DNA from 2 places in the Streptomyces sp. V3I7 genome. Region 2 is predicted to be linked to the other one. Evidence: riboswitches for the same ligand, from Rfam matches in the RefSeq annotation. Region 2 holds a riboswitch; the other holds the start of a gene.
The links. A riboswitch is a leader RNA that binds a small molecule or an ion and turns the genes downstream of it on or off. The one in region 2 is predicted to bind cobalamin.
Positions count from the first base shown of each region.

Region 1: another riboswitch for cobalamin. It lies ahead of QFZ74_RS09170 (prenyltransferase/squalene oxidase repeat-containing protein); the one in region 2 lies ahead of QFZ74_RS06965 (cobalamin biosynthesis protein).

Region 1 covers NZ_JAUSZK010000001.1:1,945,935-1,956,494, reverse strand. Annotated here, with positions in the region: gene QFZ74_RS09200 (MFS transporter) at 1-414, opposite strand, end outside; gene QFZ74_RS09195 (transglycosylase SLT domain-containing protein) at 678-1,097, opposite strand; gene QFZ74_RS09190 (ECF transporter S component) at 1,406-2,236, opposite strand; gene QFZ74_RS09185 (ATP-binding cassette domain-containing protein) at 2,233-4,440, opposite strand; gene QFZ74_RS09180 (CbiQ family ECF transporter T component) at 4,437-5,513, opposite strand; gene QFZ74_RS09175 (SCO2322 family protein) at 5,506-6,159, opposite strand; gene QFZ74_RS09170 (prenyltransferase/squalene oxidase repeat-containing protein) at 6,156-7,400, opposite strand; cobalamin riboswitch at 7,513-7,666, opposite strand; TPP riboswitch at 7,757-7,933, shown strand; gene QFZ74_RS09165 (TetR family transcriptional regulator) at 7,984-8,601, opposite strand; gene QFZ74_RS30410 (glycosyltransferase family 4 protein) at 8,811-10,560, shown strand, end outside.
Region 2 covers NZ_JAUSZK010000001.1:1,450,157-1,460,716, forward strand. Annotated here, with positions in the region: gene QFZ74_RS06935 (VOC family protein) at 198-611, shown strand; gene QFZ74_RS06940 (hypothetical protein) at 702-2,114, opposite strand; gene QFZ74_RS06945 (alpha/beta hydrolase) at 2,373-3,500, opposite strand; gene QFZ74_RS06950 (class II aldolase/adducin family protein) at 3,960-4,658, opposite strand; gene QFZ74_RS06955 (inorganic phosphate transporter) at 5,002-6,243, shown strand; gene QFZ74_RS06960 (hypothetical protein) at 6,278-6,505, shown strand; cobalamin riboswitch at 6,653-6,787, shown strand; gene QFZ74_RS06965 (cobalamin biosynthesis protein) at 6,897-7,856, shown strand; gene QFZ74_RS06970 (cobyric acid synthase) at 7,853-9,433, shown strand; gene cobN (cobaltochelatase subunit CobN) at 9,442-10,560, shown strand, end outside.

The DNA.
Region 1 (10,560 bases), 500 kb from region 2:
GCCGACACCGATCAGCGAGTAGGACGGGATCAGACCGATGGCGAACGTGCCCGCCGCCATCAGGATCATCGTGAGGGCGAGGACCTTCTGCCGGCCCACACGGTCGCCCAGCGGGCCGAAGACCATGCCGCCGATGGGGCGGACCAGGAAGGCCGCGGCGAAGGCGCCGAAGGTGGAGAGCAGCTGGACGGTCGGGTTGCCCGACGGGAAGAAGACCTTGCCCAGCGTCACAGCGATGTAGCTGTAGACACCGAAGTCGAACCACTCCATCGCGTTGCCCAGCGCGGCGGCCCGGACGGCACGCTTGACGAGCGCCGGGTCGGTGACGGTGACCTTCTGGGATGAGGACGCCTGTGGGGCCTGAGACGTCGATGCGGTCCGGGTGGGCTGAGTGATGACAGTGGCGGCCGGCAAAACGGAGCTCGCCTACCTTTCGACGGGGACAGGGACAGTCGACCCGCAGCTACGGCAAGTCGAAAAGCGACCATAGGGGGACATCCATCCCTCACGTGTCGTGCGTCTGTCGTCACACAGTGCGCCGAAACGTCGTATATGCAGGCACGCTGCACCTGCCCGGGGTCTGGATGTCCACACTCTTTTGTGATCCATATCGCTCTCGATCGGCGCAACCGGGCCCGTTGCGCACTAAGGTCCGGACCGCGCGGGTCCGGGCCGGCTCAGTACCAGCCGTGGGCCTGCCAGAAGTTCCAGGCGTCGACGGGGCTGCCGTATCGGGAGTTCATGTAGTCCAGGCCCCACTTGATCTGCGTGGCCGGGTTCTCCTTCCAGTCGGTGCCGGCGCTCGACATCTTCGAGGCGGGCAGCGCCTGGACCAGGCCGTAGGCACCGGAGGAGCTGTTGGTGGCGTGGATGTTCCAGCCGCTCTCGTGCGAGACGATCTTGTCGAACGCCCGGTACTGCGCGGCGTCCGGGATCATCCGGTGCGCGACCGCCTGAGCGGAGGCGGAGGAGGCGGATCCGGTGTCGGCCTGTGCGGGCGCGGAGGAGAGGATCATGCCCGTCGCGGCGGCTGCCATGGCGGCGCCGGCAAGGGCCTTCTTCGGGGTGACAAGACGACGGACGGACGAAACAGACACGGACAACCTCTTCTGCGGGGGACAGGGAGTCGCCGTGAACGGAGCCACGCGCGCCCGCCGCGTGGCGGGGGGCATACGTCGGCGCCGCGGCCCGGGAGGGCTCGTGGCGCCTGGCGACTCGTCCAGAGAAGCAGCTGCGAGAAGTGCCCGCAATGCCCCCTTTTACTATTTCCGGCCGAATTGGGGAGCGGGGGGAGGTGTGTGACCTGCGCCGCAAACCGCAGGTCAGGCGGCGTGCAAATAGCTGCAATTCGGTTGAAAAGGTCTACGATCGCGCCTCGTACGTGAGGTGCGTCATGTGGGGCCGGTCACCGCTCGAAGGCGGCCGCCGTCTCGAAGGCCGCCCGGCGTGTGGCCCGGCGCAGGGCGCGCAGGAGCGTCGGGCCGAGCGCCAGGGTCAAGGCGACGGTGCAGACGGCCCGGCCCAGGTCCCAGCCGAGCGAGGTGGCCAGGCAGTACGCGACGAAGCGGGCCAGGTTGGCGGGGACCGCGGCGTGCGCGTCGAAGGCGATGTTCGAGGCCAGCGCGCCCATGAACGGCCAGCCCGCGAGGTTCATGACCGTGCCGTAGGCGAAGGCGGCGAGGAAGCCGTAGCCCGCGAGCAGCAGCAGCTCCCCCCGGCCGCGCAGCCGGTCGGCGCCGGGGAGCAGCCCCGCGCCCATCGAGAACCAGCCCATCGCCAGCATCTGGAACGGCATCCAGGGCCCCACCCCGCCGGTGAGCAGCGCGGACGCGAACATGGTGAGGGAGCCGAGGACGAAGCCGAAGCCCGGACCGAGGACGCGGCCGCTGAGCACCATGAGGAAGAACATGGGCTCGATCCCGGCGGTGCCCGCGCCGATCGGGCGCAGGGCCGCCCCGGTCGCGGCCAGCACGCCCAGCATGGCCACGGCCTTCGGGCCGAGCCCCGACTCGGAGATCGTCGCGGCGACGACGGCGACGAGGAGCACCAGCAGCCCCGCGAAGAGCCAGGGCGCGTCCTGCGCGTGGGCGCTCAGCTGCGAGCCGGGCGGGGCGAGGAAGGGCCACCCGAAGGCGACGAGCCCGACCGCGCTGACCAGGATCAGGGCGGCGGTGGAGCGCGGGCCGAGGCGGATGGGGCGGGACTGGCGAGTGGTGGTGCGGGTGGTCGTGCTCACGCGAGTGCCTTTCGTACCTGGGCGACCGTGAGCCACTTCTGCGGGGCGAGGATCTTGGTGACCTGCGGGGCGAAGGAGGGGGAGGAGACCACGATGTCCGCCGTCGGCCCGTCCGCGATCACCTCGCCCTCGGCCAGCAGCACGACCCGGTGGGCGAGTTCGGCGGCCAGCTCCACGTCGTGGGTGGCCAGCACGATCGCGTGCCCCTGCGCGGCGAGGCCACGAAGCACGGCGACCAGGCGGGCCTTCGCCGCGTAGTCCAGGCCGCGGGTCGGCTCGTCCAGCAGGAGCAGGGGAGGGCGGGCGGTCAGCACGACGGCCAGGGCGAGCGCCAGCCGCTGGCCCTCGGACAGGTCGCGCGGGTGCGTGTCGTCGGCGATCCCCGGGAGCAGTTCGCCGACCAGCGCGCGGCAGGTGCCGGGCTCGGCCTGCGCGTCCCGGTCGGCGGCCGCGCACTCGGCGGCGACCGTGTCGGCGTACAGCAGATCGCGGGGCTCCTGCGGTACGAGGCCGACGCGGCGCACCAGTTCGCGCGGCGCGGTGCGATGGGGGACCGCCCCGCCGACCCGCACGGAACCGGACGTCGGCTCGACGAGCCCGACGAGCGATCCCAGCAGCGTGGACTTGCCGGCGCCGTTACGGCCCATGAGGGCGATGGTCTCGCCCGGGGTGACGGTGAGGTCGACGTGCCGCAGCGCCTGGACGCGGGCCCGGCGCACGGCGAGCCCGCGCACCTCGGCGACCGGCGCGGAGGTGGGGGCCGTGGCGTCGGGAGTGCGCTTGCGGAGGCGGCGGAGGAGGGAGAGGAAGGAGCGGGGGGCGGGCTCGGGCTCGCTGGAAGGCCCGGCTTGGGTGGCGCCGTGGGTGGGGGGCTCGGGTGTCTCGGGCCTGTGCGCTGCGGGCGGGGGCGTTTTCGTGGCGGCGGCTGCGGAGGGAGTGTGGGCCGGGGGTCGGCCTGCCTCGGAAGGCGCGGCTTGGGTGGCTTCGTGGGTGGGGGGTTCGGGTGTCTCGGGCCTGTGCGCTGCGGGCGGGGGCGTTTTCGTGGCGGCGGCTGCGGACGGGGCGTGGGCCGGGGGTCGGCCTGTCTCGGAAGGCGCGGCTTGGGTGGCTTCGTAGGTGGGGGGTTCGGGTGCCTCGGGGCTGTGCGCTGCGGGCAGGGGCGTTTCCGTGGTGGCGGCGGCTGCGGACGGAGCGTGGGACGTGGGTCGGCCCGGCTCGCGGATCGCGGATCGTGGCGCGGTGGGGACGGAGGGCCGTGGCTCCTCGGGTCGGCCCGGCTCGCGGGCCGCGGATCGTGGCGTGGCGGGGGCGGGGGGCCGTGGCTCCTCGCGCGCGGGGGCGCTCGGCTCGCGCATGCCAGGGAGCCCCGGGTGCGGGGCCGGGCAGTGGGCGGCGAGGCGTTCGCGGAGGTCGCCCGCCCGGCGGCGGGCGTCGCGCACCGTCAGGGGCAGCGGAGACCAGCCCGCCAGCCGGCCCAGGTCCACCACCGGCGGGTACACCGGGGCGACGGCCATCACCTCGGCCGGGGTGCCGAGGACCGGGGCCGCGCCCGGCGCGGGCAGCAGGGCGACCCGGTCGGCGTACTGGATCACCCGCTCCAGGCGGTGCTCGGCCATCAGGACCGTCGTGCCGAGGTCGTGGACCAGGCGCTGGAGGACGGCGAGGACCTCCTCCGCGGCCGCCGGGTCGAGCGCCGAGGTCGGCTCGTCGAGGACGAGCACCTCGGGGTGCGGGGTGAGGACCGAGCCGATCGCGACGCGCTGCTGCTGGCCGCCGGAGAGGGTGGCGATGGGACGGTCGCGCAGGGCGGCGAGGCCGAGGAGGTCGAGGGTCTCCTCCACCCGGCGCCGCATCACGGCGGGCGCGAGTCCCAACGACTCCATCCCGTACGCGAGTTCGTCCTCGACCGTGTCCGTCACGAAGTGGGCGAGCGGATCCTGGCCCACCGTGCCGACGACGTCGGCCAGTTCGCGGGGCTTGTGGGTGCGGGTGTCGCGGCCGGCGACCGTGACCCGGCCGCGCAGGGTGCCGCCGGTGAAGTGCGGGACGAGCCCGCTGACCGCGCCGAGGACCGTGGACTTGCCCACGCCCGACGGGCCGACCAGCAGGACGAGTTCACCCTCCGGGACCTCGAAGTCCACGCCGCGCACGGTGGGTTCGGCCGCACCGTCGTAGGTGACGCTGACGTCCTCGAAGCGGATCACGACGGCTCCTTGGGGGCGACGAAGGCCGGTGTCAGGGCGAGGAGTACGGCCGCCGCCGGCCACAGCGGCAGCGCGGGCGCGGCGAGCGGGACGACTCCGGGGTGCAGGGCGGCGGGATCGCGGACCGCCGCGAGGGAGAGCAGCGCGGCGACGGCGGTGCCGGACCCGGCGACCAGCCAGGCGCGCGCGTTCCAGGGGTCCGGCCGGTAGCGGGTGCGCGGCGAACGGCGGCCGCCGAGGCGCAGCCCCGCGAGCGCGGCGGCGGCCGAGACGGCCAGCACCGGCAGCCCGTAGGCGCCGCCCTCCGCGGTGAGCAGCCCGTACGTCCCCGCGCAGACGCCGAGCAGCCCACCGAGGGTGAGGACGGCGGTCGTACGGCGGACGGGGGCGGGCACGTCGGCGGTACGTCCGTAGCCGCGGGCGTCCATCGAGGCGGCGAGCGCCACCGAGCGCTCCAGGGCGCCCTCCAGCACCGGCAGCCCCACCTGGAGCAGTCCGCGCAGCCCGCTGTCCGGACGGCCGCGCAGCCGGCGGGCGGCACGCAGCCGCTGGACGTCGGCGATGAGGTTCGGCGCGAAGGTGAGGGCGACGACCACGGCCACGCCCGTCTCGTACAGGGCGCCCGGCAGGGACTTGAGGAGCCGGGCCGGGTTGGCGAGGGCGTTGGCGGCGCCGACGCAGATGAGGAGCGTGGCCAGCTTGAGGCCGTCGTACAGGGCGAAGACCATCGCCTCGGCCGTGACCCGGCCGCCGAGCCGGATGCCCTGCGCCCAGTGGGGCAGCGGGACTTCGGGCAGAGTGGCGATCACGTGCGTGCCGGGGATCGGGGAGCCGAGGACCACCGCGAACACCAGGCGGATGAGCAGGACGGCGAGGGCGAGCTTGGCGAAGGCCGCGTAGGAGCGGGACCAGGGGGCGGCGGTGCGGTGGGTGGCCACCACATACCCCGCCGCGGCTATGAGAAGGGCGAGCAGGAGGGGGTTGGTGGTGCGGGTGGCCGCGGTCCCCAGTCCGAGGGACCACAGCCACCACGCGCCGGGGTGCACGGAGGCAGGGCCGCGGCGCTCACGCATCCCGGCGCCGCCGTGCCTGCCACACCGCGGCCACGCCCAGCAGCGCCACCGCACCCGCCCCCGCCAGCAGCCCGACGGACGGGCCGTGATCAGCGGCGGCCGGCTTCTGCGGAGCGGTCGCGGGCTTCGCGCCGCCGGGCCGCGCCGCCACCTGCTCGCCGCAGCCCTGCCGCGGATACCCCGCGATGGCGCACAGCAGGGCGTTGGTGTCATAGCGCAGCGGCTTGGCGACGGCGGCCAGGGCCTCGGCCGTGGTCGCGTCAGGGGAGACCACCGCGCAGGCGGTCCGGGACTTCGGGGGCCCCTCGCCCGACGGGGCGTCGGCCGCCGTACCGAAGTCGAGGACCAGTGCCACCCGCTTGCGGTGCTCGCGGGCGGGGGTCTTCCCACAGATCGAGCCGAAGTCCGCGTCGCCGCGCGGGCGCGTGGCGTCGGCCGAGTCCTCGCTCACGGAGAAGCGGAAGCCCTGGACGGCGCCGTCGGCGGGGCGGGCGGTCGCCGGGCCCTCGGTGGCGTACGTCCAGTGGTCGCCGCCGCGCTCCCAGAAGGACCAGTAGCGGTAGCCCGCGGCCTGCGCCTGGCCGGCGGTCCCCCACAGGAGGAACCCGGCCAGGAGCAGGAGCGCGGCACGGCGGACGGTGGTCACGCCTGCTGCTGCTTCTTCTTGCGACCGCTGTACAGGAGGCCGACGCCGATGCCCGCGACGAGACCGGCACCGCCGATCCACCAGCCGCGGCCGCCCGACTTCTGCTCGTCCTCCACGGCGGGCTTGGGCTTGGGCTGGACCGCCGGCGCAGGGCCGGTCGCGTTCAGTGCGCGCACGAGGTCCATGCCGCCGAAGTCGTGCGGGTCGGTGCCGGCGGCGTGGGCCGCGAAGATCAGCTGGGCGTAGGCGGCCGGGCCGCTCTGCCCGGCCCAGGCGGAGGCGTTCTTCTCCAGCCACTTCAGCGGCTTGCCGGTGCGCTCGGTGCCGCCCTGGGCGGCGAGCGCGACGACCGCGTCCGCGGTGTTGCCGAAGTCGGGCTGGGCGTCGGCGCCGGGCATCACGGACGTGAGGTGACCGGTCTTCGCGACGGCGTCGGCGAGGTAGGCGGCGCCGTTGGCCGCGGCCCGCTCGGGGGTGGCCTTGCCGGAGTCGGTGCAGCCGGCGCCGGCCTTCTTGCCGTCCTCCTTCGCGGCGTCCTTGCCCGCGCCCGCGGCCATGCCCTGGCCGAGCGCGCCCAGCACGGCCGCCGCGGTCGCGTCCGCGTTGGCGGCCAGCTTCCCCTTCTTGTCGGGCTGGTAGGCGAAGGCGCCCGCGTCGTCGCCGGAGCAGGGCAGGGCGAACGTCAGGAGCGCGTCGTAGGGGGACTTGCCGTCCTTGACGACGTCCGCGGGCTTCGTCCCGGTGGCCGCGAGGGCGCCGATGACGACGGCGGTGGAGTTCGCGTCGCTGGGGCCGCCGGCCGTGTAGCCCCAGCCGCCGTCCTTGTTCTGCGCGGACTTCAGCCAGGCGATCGCCGACTTGGTGACGTCGCTGTGGCCGCCGGTCGCCGCCAGGGCCTGGACGGCGGCGGCCGTGCTGTTGGTGTCGACCATGACCTTGGCGTCGCACGCCTTGCGGGGCTCGGCGCGGAAGGCCGGGAAGGCGCCGCTCGCGCACTGCTGCCCGGTCAGCCAGTCCACGGCCTTGGGGGCGGGGGTCACGTGCACGGTGCGCTGGGCGAGCAGTGCCAGCGACTGGCGCCAGACGCCGTCGTACTTCGGGTCCGTCTTCCCGTACAGACCGGACGGGAGCGCCGGCGGCTTCGGGGACGCGGACGGCGAAGCGCCGTCGGCTATGGCGGGCGTGGCGGCGGCGAGCACGCCGACTGCGGCCAGGGCAGCAGCGCTGCGGAGGACGTTCATGGTCGGGCGGGTGCCTCTCCCTGCGGGGGAGCCGGGCAGCACACGGGAGAACCCCGGGCGGCTCGGCTCCGTAAACCTCGACGGTGCCGTACGCGGGCGGGTGCCGGCGCACGTGAGCCGGTCACGTCCGGGCGGGGCAGTCCGGCTCACCGGTCCTCGCGGAGCGGCTCACGGTTGCGGGTCAGCGCCGGAATTGCACCGGCTTCCCCCCGTACGGGTGTGATGACGACGCGCACACTCTACCGGCCCGTAGCCGTAATGCTGAGGGGTGGCGGCGGTCCCGTGAAAGGGTGAAAAAATCTTCCCGTTCGGGGTGTTGCATCGGGTATGGGGTGTTCTATCCTGTAAGTGGCCTACGGAACGAGTGAGGGAGTTCGACCGGAGTAGCCGACTTTGATGGACGCGTAAAGCATCCATTGAGGCCGACGTCGACGGTCGTAACTGAGAGGCCTGAAAGCAGCAGTAAGGCTGGAAGGCGACCCCTAGTACCTGATCCGGGTAATACCGGCGAAGGGAACCCGTTTCGTAGGTTTTTTGTGTGCCCTGACTATGTGCCCCTGATTTTCTGTGCCCTGATGCGGCTCTAGTCGATGAGCCGGCACACCGTCTCGATGTCGGTCCTGACCTGCTCGATGGACGCGCGCCCCGACACCCAGGTGATCAGCGCCGAGTGCCAGGTGTGCTCGATGACGCGGACCGCGGAGAGCTGCTCCGGGGTGGGGTCCTTCAGTCCCGTCGCGTCCAGGATGATCGCCGTGGTCTGCCGCGAGACCCGGTCGACCTCCGCCGACACACCGCGGTCCGCGAAGCTCAGGGCGCGCACCATGGCGCCGGCGAGCTGCGGCTCGCGCTGCAGTGAGCGGAAGGCCCGCATCAGCGTCCGCGCCACCCGCTCGCTCGCCGTGTCCCCCTTCGGGGGCCGCCCGCCCAGGGTGGCGTGCAGGCGCTCCAACTGGTCCTGCATCGTGGCCACCAACAGGTGCACCTTGGACGGGAAGTAGCGGTAGAGCGTGCCGAGCGCCACCTGCGAGTCCTCGGCGACCTCCCGCATCTGCACCGCGTCGAAGCCGCCCCGAGCGGCCAGCCGCGCGCTCGTCTCCAGGATCCGGCGCCGGCGCGCCTCCTGCCGCGCCGTCAGGGGCGGCGCGGACTGCCGCGTCGGCGGTACGGCTCTCGGTGCGACCTTGGCTTCCGCAGGCATGGGTCCCGTTCCGTGACGGTCGGTGAGTACGTGTGACCGGACCGCAGGGCAGGGGGCTCCGGCCGTGGCGTGAATCACCTGATCCACAGCTCGCAGCGCCCCTACCTGCCGGTAGATTCAGAGCCTCTTGAACGATCAAGTCTGTAACTTGTTCTAGATTAACGCCACGCGTAATCTCGCGGAATGGTGCAGGGAGAAGGGGGCCCAGGGTGACCGCTGAGGCCAGCGATGCGGGTGCCGGTGACGGCCCCGCGGCCGATGGGGGGCGACCGCTCAACATCGCCCTCCTCACCTACAAGGGCAACCCGTTCTGCGGCGGCCAGGGCGTCTACGTACGGCACCTCTCCCGTGAGCTGGCCCGGCTCGGCCACCGGGTGGAGGTCATCGGCTCGCAGCCGTACCCCGTGCTCGACGAACACGAGGACTATTCCGGGCGCCTGAGCCTGACCGAACTGCCCAGCCTCGACCTCTACCGCCAGCCCGACCCCTTCCGCACCCCGAAGCGCGACGAGTACCGCGACTGGATCGACGCGCTCGAGGTCGGCACGATGTGGACCGGCGGGTTTCCCGAGCCGCTGACGTTCTCCCTGCGGGCGCGCCGTCATCTGCGCGCCCGGCGCGGGGAGTTCGACGTCGTGCACGACAACCAGACGCTCGGCTACGGCCTGTTGGGCGACATCGGCGCGCCGCTCGTCACCACGATCCACCACCCCATCACCGTGGACCGGCAGTTGGAACTCGACGCCGCCGGTGACTGGAAGCGCCGCTACTCCGTACGCCGGTGGTACGCCTTCACGCGCATGCAGAAGCGCGTCTCGCGCCGGCTGCCGTCCGTCCTCACCGTCTCCGGGACCTCGCGCCAGGAGATCGTGGACCACCTCGGCGTGCGGGACGACCGCATCCACGTCGTCCACATCGGCGCCGACACCGACCTGTTCTCGCCCGACCCGTCGATCGCGCGAGTGCCGGGCCGGATCGTGACCACCTCCAGCGCCGACGTGCCGCTCAAGGGCCTGGTCTTCCTCGTCGAGGCGCTGGCGAAGGTGCGCACCGAGCACCCCGCCGCCCACCTCGTCGTCGTCGGCAAGCGCGCCGAGGACGGGCCGGTCGCCCAGGCCATCGAGCGCTACGGCCTGGAAGGCGCCGTCGAGTTCGTCAAGGGCATCTCCGACGCCGAACTCGTCGACCTGGTCCGCTCGGCCGAGGTCGCCTGCGTGCCGTCGCTGTACGAGGGCTTCTCCCTGCCCGCCGCCGAGGCCATGGCCACCGGCACCCCGCTCCTCGCCACGACCGGCGGCGCGATCCCCGAGGTCGCGGGCCCCGACGGCGAGACCTGCCTGGCGGTGCCGACCGGCGACGCGGACGCCCTGGCCGCGGGCCTGAACCGCCTCCTGGCCGACCCCGAACTCCGAGCCCGCCTCGGCGCCGCGGGCCGCGACCGAGTCCTGAAGAACTTCACCTGGGCCCGAGCCGCCGAAGGAACGGCGGCCCGCTACCGCGAAGCGATCGCCCGAGCCGCCGCCCCGAGCCGCCCGGCGAGCCGCTCGGGAGGCGTGCCCTCGGGCCGCCCGGCCGGTTCCGGAGCCCCGATGCCGACCGGCTCGGCCGCGCACGCCGGTTCGTCGGACCTCGCCACGAGCGCGATCGCGGTCCGGGACGACCAGGCCGCTGCCGTGCGGGACGCCGCAGCCGTCGGCGCGCTGCCGGGCGGGTCGCCCGCGCCCGCGGTTCCGGCGAGCCCTGCCACGAACGCGGTGCGGGAGGACCAGGCCGCTGCCGCGGCGCAGGACGAACTCCCGGCCGCAGCCGTTGGCGCGGCTTCAGCCCACGAACCCGCTGCCGCGGTCCAGGACCGCTCTCTCGTCGGCGCGGTGCAGGACCACGCCGCCGTCGGCGCGCTGCCGGGCGGGTCGCCCGCGCCCGCGGTTCCGGCGAGCCCTGCCGGGAGCGGGGTGCGTG
Region 2 (10,560 bases):
CGATGGCGCACCGCGGGGTGGTCGAGGACGTCCGCGAGGCGGTCCGCGAGGCGTTGTCAGTGGTGGGTGGAAGACTGAACAGCGGGCCGGATTCCTGGGGTCTTCCCCGGGCTTCCGCGCCTGCTCCACCTTCGGTTTCACCAGTTCACGACCAGCGAGTTCACGACCCATCGACGACTCACGACGGAGTGATCGGCATGACGGACACGGGCGGCGGACGGCCGAGCATGTACCCCACGATTCTGTACGCGGACGCACGGGCGGCGATCAAGCAGCTCACGGAGGCCTTCGGATTCACCGAGCTGTCGGTGTACGAGGGCGAGGACGGCAAGGTGCTGCACGCCGAGCTGGCGCAGGGCAACGGCGCGGTGATGCTCGGCTCCAAGGGCCGCGGCGGCCTCTTCGACTCGGTGATGAAGGAGGCGGGCCCCGCGGGGGTGTACGTCGTCGTGGACGACGTCGACGCCCACCATCAGCACGCCGTGGACCACGGCGTGGAGATCCTGATGCCGCCGACGGACCAGGACTACGGCTCCCGCGACTACATGGCCCGCGACATCGAGGGCAACATCTGGAGCTTCGGGACGTACGCGCCCGAGATACGGGCCTGATCGAGGGGTCCTCGGGCCGGTACCGGCGGGTCCGGCGTCGCTTCACGGACGCCGGACCACCGCGCCGGCTCGCCGCCCGGGTGGATCCGCTCAGCCCCCGGTGTGCACCTGGAAGGCAGCGCGGCGCACGGCCTTGGCCAGGGCCGGGTCGGGGTGGGCGGCCGCGAGGGCGACCAGGACCTGCACAGTGCGCGGGTGCCCCACCGCGCGCACCTCGTCCAGCAGTTGGGGCACGGTGGGCTGTACCGCGGACTCCAGGTGCCGTACGAGCAGCGGCGCCTCGCCGTGGTCGGCGACGGCGGCGGCCGTGTCCACCCACAGCCATGTGGCCTCTTCGCGGGTGAGGGCCTGGTGGGCGTCCTCGGGGTCGACGCCCTCGTGCTCGGCCAGCCACAGCAGGGCGTACGGCCGCAGCGTCGGCTCGTCCAGCACGGCGTGCACGTCGGGCTCGGCGGGGGCGCCGACGACGCGCAGCGCCTCGAAGGCCAGGCCGCGCAGCAGGGCGTCCTCGCCGCGGGCGGCCTCGATGAGCTCGGTGACGGCGCTGCCGACGGGGCGGGCGGCGAGCCAGGCGCGGTACTCGGCGCGGGCGGCGTTGGGGCGCAGTTGGGCGCAGCCGCGGAGCATGTCCTCGGCCGCGTGCTCGATGTTCCCGGCGGGGCTCTGCGCGGCCACGCAGATCTGCTCCAGCTTGACCCACACCGCCCAGCTGCCGAGCGGGGTGAGCGTGGCCTGCCCCTCGCCGTAGGTGAGGGCACCGACGGAGGCGAGGGCGTTCAGGGACCAGTCGAGGAGCGGGGCGAGCGGGGCGTCCTCGGTGGGCGCCGGGCCGACGGGGCTCACGGACGCGGGTGCGACGTCGTCCGCGGGGGCGGCCGCGCTCGTGAGCGCGGCCGCCGTCGCCACCGGGCCGACCACGGCGGGGGCCGCCGGAGCGGGCTCGTACGCCACTTCGCAGCGGGCGGTGCGCAGTTCGGTGACCCGCTGCTGGAGCAGGTCGAGGAGCTGCTCCACGGGCACCGGGCCGGCGGACAGCTGGAGGAAGGAGAGCACCTGGGGCATGGCCGAGACCACCTCGGAGACGGCGGCGGCCTCGTGGCCGGCGGGCTCCGGGCAGGCGAGCGACCAGGCGTCGAAGAGGGCGACCCAGCCGCGCAGTACGGCGCTGTCGTCGCGGTCCCAGGCGTGCAGCCGCCAGCCGGGGCGGGCGATGCCGCCGTGCACCTCGACGAGGCCGGCGAGCCGGGCGGTGTCCCAGTCGGCGCTGACCTGAGCGACGGTCAGGCCGAGGTCTTCGGCCGCCCGTTCGGCGGTCTGCGGGGAGAGGGTGGCCTTGCCGTCGTCGGTGGCGCCGTCCCGGCCGGGGCCGAGGGAGGCGTCGGCCCACAGGGCGACACGGACGGCGCCGGACAGGCCGGAGCGTGCCATTCTGGCCAGTTCGGCGGGGGCGGGTGTGCCCTCCGGCGGCCGGGGTGCGGGGCGGCGCGCGGGCCGCTGGTTCATCGCTCGGGGGGCGGCGGCCAGGGGTCGCGGTCGGACGAGTCGAAGCCTGGAGTCGCGCGGGATACGGGACGTCACGGGTGCAGTCTTCCGGTTGACGGTCCGAAAACCCAAACGGAATGTCACGGCGGGCGACGGGGCTGGCCAACGCACGCGGTCCCGAGGAGGCCCGGAAGGCGTGTTCAGGCCAGGCGTACGGCCGTGAACGGAGGCGGGGTCAGGTGCCTCGACAGCGGTTCCGGACGCACGGATGCGGAGGAGTCACATGAGCGGAGTCAGGAAGCGGCGCAGCCGCTCCTCGTACTCCGCCGGGTCGGCGTTCCACATGGCGCCGTGCGGGGCGTTCGGCACGGTGTGCAGGGCGATCCGGTCGGGGCGGCTGTCGGCGAGGCGGCGGGAGAGGTCGAAGGAGGCCACCGCGTCGTCCGGCCCGTGGATGATCAGGGTCGGCACCGTGAGCCGCTGGGGGTCCGCGGCCTCGGCCAGGACGTCGGCGTGCGGGCCGGTACGGCCCTGGGCCGCCCGGACCGCGAGGGGCAGCATGGGGCCAGGCATGTGGCGGGCGGCGGCGAGGGACCGCAGCGTGCCTTCCCAGCTGAGCACCGGCGAGTCGAGGACGAGGCCGGCCACGTGCTCGCGCACCGGCGAGTGCGCGGCGGCGCGCAGGGCCATGGTGGCGCCGGTGGACCAGCCGTGGAGGACGACGCGGCGGGCGCCGTAGCGCAGGGCGTAGCGGATCGCGGCGTCCAGATCGCGCCACTCGGTCGTGCCGAGGTGGCTCAGCCCGTCGGGGGACGGGGGTGCGCCGAGGTCGCCGCGGTAGGCGAGGGCGAGCTGGGGCAGCCGTCGGTGGTGCAGGAACTCCATGACGTTCAGGGGGAGCTCGCGGGTGGTGCCGAGCCCGTGCACGAGGATCACCCAGGTGTCCCGCTCGCCGGGCACGAACCAGGCGGGCAGCCGACCGAGTTCGCCCGGCACGTCGACGTCGGCATGGTCGAGGCCGAGGGCGGCGCCCGGGTCGCCGACGTGCACGTTGGGGGTCAGCCAGACCTTGTCGCCGGACCGGAGGCTGCCGTGCGTGACGCGTTCCAGGCGGCGTACGACGGTGTCGGCGCTGTGCGCGGCGGACTCCAGGACGGGGCCGACCACGGCGTGCGTGCCGTTGCCCGCGAGGCCGTAGGTGCCGGGGTGCAGGGAGGCCAGGTCGCGGGTGAGGGTGATCCGGCCCGGGCCCGTGCCGTGCACGGTGAGCCGGGGCTGGGTCGGCAGCGGCCGGCCCGGGGGCGCCTTGAGCGCGGCATTGCTGGCCCGTCGTCCGGCGAGCACGCCGGCCACGGCGCCCACCAGGGCCGCAGCGACGCCGGCGGCCACCACTTTGACTGTGCGCACCCGTCCAGTGTCCGGTCGGACCCGCTCACCGGCCAGCGGGACCGGAGGTTGGCGACTGGGGCGAGCGGACCCGGCGAGGCGAGCGGACCCGGCGGGGAGACGAGCGGGCCCGGTGAGGGGGAGCGAGCCGACCCGGCGGGGGGGGCGAGCCGACCCGACCGGGGGCGAGCGGCCTCAGGGGCACGCGACGCCCGCGAGGCGAGCCAGCCCGCCCGGCAGAAAGACGAACAGACCCGGCCGAGAGGCGCGAGCCGCCCTGCGAACAGGCCCAGCGGGGAGTCCCGCCCGACGGGTGGGGCGAACGAGCCCGGCGGGGGGCGGGCGAGTCCGACCCGACGGGGGTGAGCGGCCCCGGGGCGCGCGACGCCCGCGGGGAGAGCCAGCGGCCCGGCGGAGAGACGAGCAGCCCTGCGGGGAGACAGGTCATCAGCCCGGCCGGGGGCGCGAGTGGGGCGGTGGTCAGGGTTTCTGGCCGTATGCGCGCAGGCGCTCGCCCGCCTCGGCTACCTGTGCCGGGGACAGCAGATGCGGGGTGCGGCCCGGCAGGGAGGATGCCTTCAGCCACACCCGGCACATCCACTCCAGCTGGGCCGTGCGGTCGTACGCCTGGTCCAGGGTGGCGCCGTAGGTGAGCGTGCCGTGGTTCTCCAGGAGGCAGCCGTAGCGGTCGTCAAGGGCGCGGAGCATGTTCTCGGCCAACTCCTCGGTGCCGTAGGTCGCGTACGGGGCGACCCGGACGGGGCCGCCGAGGGCGCCGGTCATGTAGTGGATGGAGGGGAGCTCGGGCACGAGCGTCGAGACGGCCGTGGCGTGCACGGCGTGCGTGTGGACGATCGCGCCCGCGTCGGTGGCCCGGTAGACGGCGAGATGCATGGGCAGTTCGCTGGTCGGGACCAGGCGGCCGAGGACCTGACGGCCGTCGAGGTCGACGCCGGTCACGTCGTCCGGGGTCAGCCGGTCGTAGTGCACACCCGACGGCGTGACCAGCACGGTGTCCCCGACGCGCACCGACACGTTGCCCGAGGCGCCGACGACCAGCCCGTCGGACACCGTGCGACGTGCGGCGACGACCAGGTCCTCCCAGGCGCGTGCCTCCTCGCCGCTCACGTCCCTCTGTTCCCGCCTCTGTTCAGCCTGTTCCCGCCTCTGTTCAGCCATGCGGTGATCTTGCCAGCCGGTCCCCCGGCGGGGCAGCGCTTGGCCGAAGACCGCCGGTCATTCGACACTTCGTACGCGACGGCGGCACCTGACCGCCGGACGGCCACACGCTGTACGCGAGCCGCGGCAGCCTGTCGGGTGACCAGGATCTCTTCGACGGGTCGCCGAACCGGCCGAAATCGTTCGCCCGGGACACTGAGCCAAGGGGCGTCTGGGCCGCCACGAGCAAGCGGAGCAGCGGCTCCCTCTTGGTGACACCATGACGCCCGACCCAGTTCACCTTCCGTTCACTCAGGTTCCTTACGGTCAACGCGCCAATGACCTCGAACGATTGCCTGGGTAAATGGAAAACTTCTCGCTGATCCTCGCGATTGTGGTGATAACCGCACTCGCGTTCGATTTCACGAACGGTTTCCACGACACCGCCAACGCGATGGCCACGACCATCTCCACCGGTGCGCTGAAGCCCAAGGTCGCGGTGGCCATGTCCGCCGCTCTCAACCTTGTGGGCGCCTTCCTCTCCGTGGAGGTCGCCAACACGATCTCCAAAGGTCTCGTCGACGAGACCGGCATCCGTCCCGAGGTCATCTTCGCCGCCCTGGTCGGCGCGATCCTCTGGAACCTGCTGACCTGGCTGGTCGGACTCCCCTCCAGCTCCTCGCACGCCCTGATGGGCGGCCTGGTCGGCGCCACCGTCGCCTCGGCGGGCTTCGGTGCCGTCCACGGTGACGAGCTCGTCACCAAGGTCCTCCTCCCGGCGGTCGCGGCCCCGGTCGTCGCGGGTCTGGCGGCGATGCTCGCCACCCGGCTCTCGTACACGATCGGCAGGAAGGCCGAGGGCGAGGCCACCCGCAAGGGCTACCGCGCCGGTCAGATCGCCTCCGCCGGCCTGGTGTCCCTCGCGCACGGCACGAACGACGCCCAGAAGACGATGGGCATCATCACCCTGGCCCTGGTCGCCGGCGGCGCCATCGCCCCGGGCTCCAACCCTCCGATGTGGGTCATCCTCTCCGCGGGTCTCGCCATCGCGCTCGGCACCTACCTCGGCGGCTGGCGCATCATCCGCACCATGGGCAAGGGCCTGACCGAGCTCCAGCCGCAGCAGGGCTTCGCCGCCCAGACCAGCGCGGCCACGGCCATCCTGGCCTCCTCCCACCTGGGCTTCTCCCTCTCCACCACGCACGTCGTCTCCGGCTCGGTGATGGGCGCGGGCCTCGGCCGCAAGGGCGGTGTGGTCCGCTGGTCCACGGCGACCCGCATGGTCGTCGCCTGGGTGCTGACGCTCCCGGCCGCCGCCCTGGTCGGCGCGCTCGCCGAGACCGTGACCGGCCTGGGCGACTGGGGCACCGCGGGCGTCGCCGTCTTCCTGGTCGCCTCCAGCGCCGCGATCTGGAAGCTCTCCCGCCGCGAGGTCGTCGACAGCAGCAACGTCAACGGCACCGAGGAGCCGGCCGGTGTGGTGACCACGGCGATGGCCGCCGTGACGCCGCCCCCGGTGGGCTCCGTGTCCGCCCAGGACCTGACGGCGAAGATGCCCGCCCAGGCCACCGCCGAGCCGGCCACTCACCCGGCCGCCACCGTCTGAGCCACGCCACCCGGGTACGTAAGGAATCATCACGATGAAGATCGACTGGGCAGCCATCGGCTCCGTCTTCGGTGTCAGCCTCGCGGTGGCCGTCGGCCTCGTGGCCCTGTTCACCCTCGGGGTGTCGGGTCTGTCGCGACGCGAGCGGGCGGTCGCGCAGGGCGACTCCGCGGCCCTCGCGCTGACCGGTGCCTACGTGTGCTTCGCCGGCTGCGCGGCGGCGGTGGCGTACGGCATCCACCTGATCATGGCCAAGGGCTGATCGAACTGATCATGATCAAGGGCTGACCGAAGCCCTTTCCGGAAGGCTCCTCCCCGACAGGTTCGGGCAGGAGCCTTCTCCATGCCGCCCTGTGGGGCTCGGCACACTCTCCCCGCGCAGGTCAATGGGCAGTTGACGGCCCTTCCGGGCACGTGGTGGACTGCCGGGGCCATGTACGGCGGCAGAAGAGGAAGCCGGTGCGAATCCGGCGCGGTCCCGCCACTGTCACCGGGGAGTACTCCCCGGGAGCCAGGAACTCTTGCCGCCGGTCTCGTCGAACCAGGGCGTGGACACCCTGAGTGAGGACATACCGCCATGCTCGGCTGCCGTTCGTGCGCCACCGGATCGCCCTTCCGCACCACGATCTCTGACACCACGACCGGCTGAGCACATGCGTGCCGATCGCGTCTTCGCGTACGGCACGGCCGCCGGCCTCCTCGGTGACCTGCTCCTCGGCGATCCCCGCCGCGGGCATCCGGTCGCCGTGTTCGGGCGCGCGGCCGGAGCCGTGGAACGGCTGCTCTGGCGGGACCACCGCGGATGGGGCGCGCTGCACACCGCCGTGTGTGCGGGCGGCGCCGTCGCCCTCGGGGTCCTCGCCGAGCGGGCCGTCCGTCCGTCGTTCACCGCGTCCGTCGCCCTGACCGGCGCCGCCACCTGGGCCGTCGTCGGGGGCACGTCGCTCGCCCGCGAGGCCCGGGGCATCGGGCGCGCCCTGGAGAGCGGCGACGTCGAGGAGGCCCGGGCACGGCTGCCGCGGCTGTGCGGGCGGGACCCGCAGGCGCTCGACGCCGACGGGATCGCGCGTGCCGTCGTGGAGTCGGTCGCCGAGAACACCTCCGACGCGGTCGTCGGGGCGCTGGTCTGGGGGGCCGTGGGCGGGGTGCCCGGACTCCTCGGGTTCCGCGCCGTGAACACCCTCGACGCCATGGTCGGCCACAAGTCGCCCCGCCACCGGCGCTACGGCTGGGCCTCGGCCCGGCTCGACGACGCCGCCGGCTGGCCCGGCGCACGCCTCACCGCGTCCCTCGCCGCCGTCGCGGGCCCGCATCCGCGCGGCGCCCTGCGCGCCTGGCGCGCCGACGCGCACCGGCACCCGAGCCCCAACGCCGGTCCGGTGGAGGCCTCCTTCGCGGGCGCCCTCGGCGTACGGCTCGGCGGCACCCTGTCCTACGCGGGGCGCGTCGAACACCGCCCGGTGCTCAACGCCGGCGGCCGCGCCGTCACCACCCGGGACGTCGAGCGCGCCGTACGCCTGTCCCGGCGCGTCGGCTGGCTCGCGCTCGGCGCCGCCGTCGCCGCCCGCGCGGCCCTCACCGCCGCAACGCGAACGAAGGGACGTACGTCATGAGCGGGGGACTCCTCGTCGCCGGCACCACCTCCGACGCCGGCAAGAGCGTCGTCACCGCCGGGATCTGCCGGTGGCTGGCGCGCCAGGGCGTCAAGGTCGCGCCGTTCAAGGCGCAGAACATGTCCCTCAACTCGTTCGTGACGCGCGAGGGCGCGGAGATCGGGCGGGCGCAGGCCATGCAGGCCCAGGCCTGCCGCGTCGAGCCGACCGCGCGGATGAACCCCGTGCTGCTCAAGCCGGGCAGCGACCGCAGCAGCCAGGTCGTGCTGCTCGGCAAGCCGGTCGGCGAGCTGAGCGCGCGCGGGTTCTTCGGGGGGCCTGGGGGGTCGTCCGGGTCGTCCCCCGGGAAGGAACTGCGCGGCGGACAGCGGGAGCAACTGCTCGGCACCGTGCTGGACAGCCTCGCCGAACTGCGCGGCAGCTACGACGCGGTGATCTGCGAGGGGGCCGGGTCCCCCGCCGAGATCAATCTGCGGCGTACCGACATCGTCAACATGGGTATCGCGCGCGGCGCCCGGCTGCCCGTGCTCGTGGTCGGCGACATCGACCGGGGCGGCGTCTTCGCCTCCTTCTTCGGCACGGTCGCCCTGCTCGCGCCCGAGGACCAGGAGCTGGTCGCCGGGTTCCTGGTCAACAAGTTCCGCGGCGACGTCGGCCTGCTCGAGCCCGGCCTGGACATGCTGCACGGGCTCACCGGACGCCGGACGTACGGCGTCCTGCCCTTCCAGCACGGGCTCGGCATCGACGAGGAGGACGGGCTGCGGGTGTCCCTGCGGGGAGCGGTCCGGGAGTCCACCGTCGCGCCGCCCGTCGGTGAGGACGTGCTGCGGGTCGCCGTCTGTGCGATCCCGCTCATGTCCAACTTCACCGACGTGGACGCGCTCGCCGCCGAACCGGGCGTCGTGGTGCGGTTCGTGGACCGGCCCGAGGAACTGGCCGACGCCGATCTCGTCGTGATCCCGGGCACCCGGGGCACGGTGAAGGCGCTCGCCTGGCTGCGCGAGCGCGGGCTCGCCGACGCGCTCGTGCGCCGGGCCGCGGAGGGACGCCCCGTCCTCGGCGTCTGCGGCGGCTTCCAGATCCTCGGCGAGCACATCGAGGACGAGGTCGAGAGCCGGGCGGGCCGGGTCGACGGGCTCGGCGTGCTGCCCGTCCGGGTGCGCTTCGCCCGCGAGAAGACCCTCACCCGGCCGGTCGGCGAGGCCCTCGGCGAACCCGTCGAGGGCTACGAGATCCACCACGGCGTCGCCCACATCACGGGCGGGGAGCCGTTCATCTCTGATGACCAAGGACACAGCCTGGACGGCTGCCGGGTCGGCCACACCTGGGGCACGCACTGGCACGGCTCGCTGGAGTCGGACGGCTTCCGGCGGGCGTTCCTGCGCGAGGTGGCGGCCGCCGCGGGCCGCCGTTTCGTGCCCGCCCCCGGCACCTCCTTCGCCGCGCTGCGCGAGGAGCAGCTCGACCGGCTCGGCGACCTGATCGAACACCACGCGGACACGGACGCGCTGTGGCGGCTCATCGAGTCGGGCGCGCCACAAGGACTGCCCTTCATTCCACCGGGAGCGCCCGCATGAGCACAGCGTTGAGCACAGTGTTGTTGTTGTCGACCGCCGACACCGATCTGCTGGCGGCCCGCGCCGCCGACGCCTCCTATCTCATCGGCAACCCGACCCGGGTGGACGTCGACGGCGAGCTGCCCGGGCTGATCGAGGGCGCGGACGTCGCCGTCGTACGGCTGCTCGGCGGCAAGCGGGCCTGGGAGGAGGGGCTCGCGGCGCTGAAGGCGTCCGGTGTGCCGACCGTGCTGCTCGGCGGGGAGGCCGTGCCCGACGCCGAGTTGATGGCCGAGTCGTCCGTCCCGGCCGGTGTCGTGGCGGAGGCGCTGCGCTACCTGGTCGAGGGCGGCCCCGCGAACCTCACCGAGCTGGCCCGGTTCCTGTCCGACACCGTGCTGCTGACCGGCGAGGGCTTCGAGGAGCCGCGGACGATGCCCGGGTACGGCGTCCACGGCGAGCGCGCCCAGGTGGCGGGCCGCCCGACCGTCGGCGTGCTGTTCTACCGGGCCCACGAACTGAGCGGCAACACCGCCTTCGTGGACACCCTGTGCGAAGCGATCGAGGCGCACGGCGCCAACGCCCTTCCGGTGTACTGCGGTTCGCTGCGCGACGCGGACCCCGGGCTGTACGAGCTGCTGGGCGACGCCGACGCCCTCGTCGCCACCGTGCTGGCCGCGGGCGGCACGCACGCCTCGCAGGCCTCGGCGGGCGGCGACGAGGAGGCCTGGGACATCGGAGCCCTGGCGGATCTCGACGTCCCGGTGCTGCAAGGGCTTTGCCTCACCTCCTCGCGCGCCGCCTGGGACGCCTCCGACGCGGCCCTCTCCCCCATGGACGCGGCGATGCAGGTCGCGATCCCGGAGTTCGACGGGCGCCTGATCACGGTGCCGTTCTCCTTCAAGGAGCAGGGCCCGGACGACGTACCGGTGTACGTCGCCGATCCCGAGCGGGCGGCACGCGTCGCCGGGATCGCCGTCCGGCACGCCCGGCTGGGGCACAAGACGAACGCCGACAAGAAGCTCGCGCTCGTCTTCACGGCGTACCCGACCAAGCACTCCCGCGTCGGCAACGCGGTCGGCCTGGACACGCCCGCCTCGGCGGTCCGCGTGCTCGACGCACTGCGCGACGCCGGATACGGAGTCACC